2 linked regions of the Dyadobacter chenhuakuii genome follow. The protein of the gene in region 1 interacts with the protein of each later gene in a pairwise test. Links are inferred from orthologs where the notes say so. Each region holds a gene or a part of one and is shown on either strand. Other genes may lie near its edges.

Evidence for each region.
Region 2: the proteins of NFI80_RS17785 (region 1) and NFI80_RS05830 interact in binary tests that used the Escherichia coli proteins (3 or more experiments, as listed by UniProt). The link is inferred for Dyadobacter chenhuakuii from one-to-one orthologs.

Annotation. Positions count from the first base shown.
Region 1 is NZ_CP098805.1:4,293,288-4,296,598, forward strand. The notes cover bases 321-3,301. They hold NFI80_RS17785 (diacylglycerol/lipid kinase family protein), read left to right. Parts: upstream 321-1,362; coding sequence 1,363-2,241; downstream 2,242-3,301. Other genes in these bases: NFI80_RS17775 (lipocalin-like domain-containing protein), read left to right, coding at 321-654; NFI80_RS17780 (YybH family protein), read right to left, coding at 706-1,137; NFI80_RS17790 (translation initiation factor), read left to right, coding at 2,241-2,576; NFI80_RS17795 (DUF8785 domain-containing protein), read right to left, coding at 2,651-3,100; NFI80_RS17800 (ABC transporter permease), read right to left, coding at 3,167-3,301. Outside these bases: methylmalonyl Co-A mutase-associated GTPase MeaB, read left to right, coding at 1-87; more of NFI80_RS17775, read left to right, coding at 172-320; more of NFI80_RS17800, read right to left, coding at 3,302-3,311. UniProt on the Escherichia coli protein: In vitro phosphorylates phosphatidylglycerol but not diacylglycerol; the in vivo substrate is unknown.
Region 2 is NZ_CP098805.1:1,394,321-1,397,505, reverse strand. Bases 1-2,855 are described here. They hold NFI80_RS05830 (citrate synthase), read right to left. Parts: upstream 2,143-2,855; coding sequence 859-2,142; downstream 1-858. Other genes in these bases: NFI80_RS05825 (hypothetical protein), read right to left, coding at 2,453-2,855; NFI80_RS05835 (hypothetical protein), read right to left, coding at 177-782; pdxH (pyridoxamine 5'-phosphate oxidase), read left to right, coding at 1-188. Outside these bases: more of NFI80_RS05825, read right to left, coding at 2,856-2,911; tRNA (adenosine(37)-N6)-dimethylallyltransferase MiaA, read right to left, coding at 2,943-3,185.

The sequences.
Region 1 (3,311 bases):
TTGGAAGAGGCCGTTCGTGATGGAAGGGAACTGCCCGATTCAGCTGCGGAAGATCTGCTTAGAACATTCCGGAACGTTAAATCATAAAAACTTTAAGCAAAAGCATTTTTAAAGTATGTTTGGACGTTAATCTTAGCGTTACTAAACTAAACCAACCATTACTGCCCGATTATGAAGATCTACACCGCATTAAGCAAATTAACCCTCCTGACATTCCTGCTAATGGCTTTCGTTGTGACTGCCTGCAAAGACGATGAAAAAGAGCCAGATCCTGTGGAAGATACAAATCCGATAGTGGGAAGATGGCAATTAACAGCTGTAACACCTGAAACTCCCGGAACGACGATTCCAGCATTGGCATTTATTCAAACTGCTGCCCCTTGTTTCCTGGAATTGAAACTGACTTTTAATCCCAATAACACTGTCACCGCAGCAGATTGCCCTACGGCCGTTTCTGCAATTGATCCTTTTGTTCCCGTTGGAACTGATGCTAAATGGAAAGTAGCCGGTGACAAACTAACATTAAGCAGAGGCACAACCAGCCAGGAATTTAAGATCACACAAACGGCTACGAACCTTACAGTTGTCGTTAACACGCAGACAGATGCAACCAAGCCGGCTGTTAATGCGCTGCTGATCTTCAAAAGACTTTAATATCATTCCAATTCTTACTATTGCCCTGCCTTTAAAGGCAGGGCAATTTTTTTAGCTGGTGTGGTCGCATACTACAAGCCATTTGCCATTGATCTTTTTCCAGAGTAATGTGTAATGTCCTTCGATGTCGCCTTTTTCGGGCCGGGTCAGGTGAAACTTCCCAACCAGAAATGCCACGTCCTTGCCTGGAAATGTGAGGTTCAGGTAAGTAAATTTTAATGTTCCCATCGTCGCACGATCCGGGTAGCGCTTCAAATAACCTTCGTGCGTGGCTTTGTAGCCATAAGTTATGCCGGCCTTTCCAACGAACATCAGCGAGTCCGATTCCCAGTAACCGTTCATAAACGAATCAATGTCGCCGCGGTTCCAGTCGGCCATCTGGCGGTTCATGGTTCCGTAAATGGTTTCCTTGTCTTTCGAAGTCTGTGCTTTTGCAAACATTGAAATCGTGATCAGGATGAGGGTGAAGAGCCGGTTTCTCATAATTTTTGCGGATTTTTGTAAATCGTTTCCTGATTTTAAATATACACGAAAGAAACAAGGGAAGCGTTTGCAAGACAAAAAATCCAAATCAGAAATATCAGAATGAGTAAGTTTGACGATATATTTAAAAAGCTTGACCGTCAGAAATATCCGTTTATCGATGGGCTTTATTACTTATTCATTGTCGTTTTCCTGCTCATTTTGTTCCTATTCTTCGCCTGACCTGTGAACAAGCCTTCCTATCTGTTTATTCTGAATCCCAACTCCGGCACTTCGATTGGCAAGAACGCCGGTGAGGTGAAACGGGCTATTGAAACATTTGCGCAAAAAAACGGAGCGGAGGCTAAAATACTTTTTACAGAAGAAAGGGCGCATGCAACAACATTAGTAAAAGAAAACCTGGGTTTACAGCCCTGGAACGCCATTGTTGCCGTAGGAGGCGATGGGACTGTCAATGAAATTGCACAGCCGCTTGTGCATACGGAGCAGCCGATCGGCATCATTCCGCTTGGCTCGGGCAATGGCCTAGCGCGTCATCTGGGCATTCCGCTTACATTGGAAGCTTCTCTGAAAAGGCTTTTTGAGAATAAAATAATCACCATCGACAGTGCGCAAATTAATCAAATTCCCTTTTTCTGCACCGCCGGAATGGGTTTTGACGCTTATGTAGGGCATTTGTTCAGCCAGCAGCACCAGCGTGGACTGTCTACATACATTAATGTTTCGTTTCAGTCGTATTGGAGTTATAAGCCCCAGAGTTTCCGGTTGAATGGTGTGGAGACTCATGCTTTTTCCCTGTCATTTGCCAATGCAGGTCAGTTTGGAAATAATGCCTGGGTCGCTCCTCAGGCCAGTTTGCAGGACGGTTTACTCGACATTTGCACCATTAAGCCATTCCCGAAATGGTATGGTACATCCCTGGCATATCAGCTTTTCACCAAACAAATGAAGGCTTCGCGTTACATTGATTACGCACATATGACTGAGGCTGTGGTGGAGACGGATGTGCCGCCAATGATACATTACGACGGAGAGCCGTTTCAGCTTGATACAACGAGAATTGAAGTTAAAATTAGACCGCAGAGCCTGCGAGTAATTGTCTGATGTCAAAAAAGAACCGCACAGGAGTCATATATTCCACAAACCCTGACTTCGAATACAACGATTCCGGAGCCGACGAACCGGATACATTACCCGCTGCACAGCAGGACCTGAGGATCTGGCTGGATCGCAAAGGCGGTGGAAAAGTAATTACGATTATAAAAGGATTTATTGGCACCAATGCAGACATGGAAGCCTTGGGAAAACAACTAAAAGCGCTTTGCGGAAGCGGCGGAACTGTAAAGGACCAGGAAGCCCAGATCCAGGGCGATCACCGCGATAAGGTGATCAACTGGCTGGTTGGGAAGGGTTATAAAGCTAAGAAAGCGGGAGGCTAGCTTTTTTTTGCCTAAATCCCCTGAAGGGGACTTTACATACGAGATGAGAAAGTCCCCTTTAGGAGATTGAGGGCCTAAAGAACCTTATTCGTGTCTATCTCCGTTGGAGCAGGCAAATTGGATGGGGGTGGCTGCGGCAACTGGTTTGAGCGCACATTTTCCAGCACTTCCACATTGGTTACGAAATATTTGGTATCACCATTCCAGGGCAGTGTAAAGAATTTTTCTTCGTAGGTAAGTGAAACGCGCTGCCCGTTTTTGATAGCTTCTTCGAGCTTAGCGATCGCATCTTTATTTTTTGCGCTTACAGAAAACACCCATTCCGAAGAATTCATGGTGCCGTCGCCTTCGTACAGGCCGCCCATTCTCAGCTCGCCTTCGTATGTTTTAAATAAATATCCTTTGTTGCTCAGCTTGGTAATGAAACCTCCGCGTTTTCCTTCGCTGTAATAGCCGAATGTCAGGTAATAGAGGATTCCAAAAATGACGGCCAGAAATATGGCAAATATGACCCATTTACGCATAATAGTAATTTTCTGAGTTTATTGATATCAGCGAACTTCGCAAAACAGTTTGACTATTCCTAGTTATTATTTTGCCCGAATGGCAATAACCGGGTCCATGCGCGCGGCGAGCATTGCGGGCACAATTCCCGACAACACACCAATGATACTTGAAACGCCGAGCCCGAGTATAATGTTACCCGGCGTAAGCAGGATCTGCAATGAGCCCATC
Region 2 (3,185 bases), 2.9 Mb from region 1 along the record:
AACGGACACTACTTTTGGAACAAAAATTCGAAGGTGCCGAGGTGCCGCGCCCGCCACATTGGGGCGGTTACCGGGTGATCCCGCATTACTTCGAATTCTGGCAGGGACGGAGCAGCCGCCTTCACGACCGGCTTGTTTATAAAAAAACGGATGAAGGCAGCTGGGAAATCGAGAGATTATATCCCTGATCCTTTCTGAGGCTTTTCAGGAAGTGATTTCAAAACATATTCGCCGAGCGGCGACAGCGTATAACCTGGTTCGTGACTAATCGTCAGACCCAGGTTTTTTAGTTTTCTGACATTGGTCTTTAACCATTCCTTTTCCTTGTTCACCTTTGCTGCCAGCGCAACTGCCGGTAGTTTTGGATTATCCTGAATCGCTTTTAACACTTTGGTCGTCCATTTTCCCTGGTTGCTGAACTTGTCCAGGTTAAGGAGCTTTTCTTTCAGTGCTTCCAGCTCTTCGTTCGTAATTTCCTTTTGTTCTCTCTGACCAATGCGCGGATCAGGGCTTTCGTAGCCAAGTTCGATCCGGTAAATGGCGCCGTTCGTGACTTTTTCGAGTTCGCTCGTTACCGCTTGTGCGTTTTCATAACCGGCAAGCCTGGCATCCTCATCCGTTATTTTGGATAGTTCAGTTTCTGCAAGGTCCGTAATCTTCACTACCCCAATGCTCGTCTGGAGCAGGCTGCCTTTCCTGATCGAAAGCTTTTTCCATTTGCGGAAAGCAAGGGAAACGTTTCCGGACATGATGCCTTCGAGGTGTTTTTGTTTTATCAGCATTGTATTTTATTTAACAAAAAAGAGACTGCTATTTACAAGCAATCTCTTGATATTGAAAGTGTTATTTCTAAATTGATCAGCGTTCGTTCATCGGAACAAAATCCCTTTTCGGAGCGCCTGTGTAGATCTGACGCGGACGGCCGATCGGCTCTTTGTTCGCACGCATTTCTTTCCACTGCGCTATCCATCCCGGAAGACGGCCGATAGCGAACATTACTGTGAACATATTCGTAGGAATGCCCAATGCACGATAAATGATACCCGAATAGAAATCGACGTTTGGATAAAGTTTTCTTGATACGAAATACTCATCCTCCAAAGCCGCTTTTTCCAGTTTCTGAGCAATTTCCAGAACCGGATCATTGATGCCCAATTTATTCAAAACATCATCCGCTGCTTTCTTGATAATGCGTGCGCGCGGGTCGAAGTTTTTGTAAACCCGGTGTCCAAAACCAAACAAACGGAAGCCGCTCGATTTGTCTTTGGCCATATTGATGTATTTCTGCACGTCACCGCCATCGTTTTTAATGGCTTCCAGCATTTCAATTACTTCCTGATTTGCACCACCGTGAAGCGGGCCCCAAAGTGCGCTGATACCGGAAGATATAGAAGAATAAATGTTCGCATGCGAAGAACCAACCAGCCTAACCGTCGACGTAGAGCAGTTTTGCTCATGGTCTGCGTGCAGGATCAGCAATTTGTTCAACGCTGCCGAAACAACGGGATCCACATTGTATTTCGCTACGGGCAGCGAAAACATCATATTCAGGAAATTGGAACAATAATCCAGGTCATTCTGCGGATAATTCACCGGATGACCCTGCGATTTTTTGTAAGACCAGGTTGCTATCGTCGGCAATTTAGACAGCAAACGAATAATATGCAGCTGGGTGATCTCTTCTGAATTGGTATCAAAAGTTTCAGGATAAAAAGCACTCATCGCGCTCACCAGCGACGAAAGTACGCCCATAGGATGCGCATTTACCGGAAATCCTTCAAATATCTTGCGCATATCCTCATTCACGAGGGTGTGCGTCCTGATCGCGTGCTCGAATTCCTCAAACTCCTTCGCCGTAGGAAGCTCTCCGTAAATAAGCAGGTAAGCCACCTCCAGAAATGACGACTTTTCAGCCAGATCCTCTATCGAATAACCCCTGTAATTTAGTATCCCTTCTTCTCCATCCAGAAACGTTATAGCGCTTTTTGTTGCACCTGTATTTTTATAACCTGCATCAATTGTAATATACCCTGTCTGGTCACGTAATTTGGCAATATCTATCGCTTTCTCCTGTTCACTTCCTTCTATAATGGGGAACTCGTACTTCTTACCTTCAAGGGTTAATTCAGCTATTTGGGACATATTAATGGGAATAAAATTAAAAAGGTTAATGACAAGATATAGGTAAATCGGGTCAATTCAATCCAAAGATTTTCCGTGCTCCTGATTTACTTATCCAACAAATTAATTTTGTGTTAATTGAACGCAAGAGTAACCATTTCCTGATCCGACACAAGCCGCAATATCCTAAAAAACTGTGTACTTTCTATTATTATCCATGTTTTATTTGTGCAAAATCGGGACTGGGGCAATAATATTTCACAATTTAAAGTAAATATGATATTATTCTATTGAAGACATATATAGGCGAAAATAATGCAATTCGCAGCCGTCAAGCTTCCTTATCCTTTGTCCATTTCAGAGTCGGATCCGTCTCTACATACCTGGGCTTGCTCAGTATCTGCTTGATCAGGTAACGCCCGAACAACCCGGCCAGAATAACCGGCAGCAGGTGAGCGCCATAGATAAATGCTTTGCCTGTAATGCGATAGGAAAAGGTTGAGAACGTGAGATAAACGTAACCAAACCAAAACACCGCAATGCCCAATAACCAGCTGTAATAAATGGTAGCCGGCTTCCGGTCTGCAAACCTTCTTATCAATTCACAAAGAGCCAGCGAAATGCCCACAACGAGCAGAACCGTCAGCAAAGCCCTCGGAAAATTCCGGATGTAAACGTGCTTATAAACCATCACACCGAGCTTTCCGATCAGGTTGGGATGTGCAAGCAAGTAGGCATCGGTTACGCTCAGGACCAACAGCAGCAAAAGGCTGCTCACTTTCTTATTCATTTTATATGACGTCTTTTAGGGTAAACTACTCTTATTTCAATGCTGAATATTGCTGATAAAGCGAAGCTACGGTTGCTGCCTGCTCGTCCGCACTGCGTTCACTATCAAGCCAGTGGATATTAATGCCGTCTTTTTCCATCTTCCTGAAAAAAGTCATCTGTCGCTTTGCAAAACGGTGGATCTCCGTTTCCAGGCGCACCACCATTTCCTCGTATTGCAGTTCGCCGGTCAGATATAATGTGATCCATTTGTATTCCAATCCATAATAGATCAG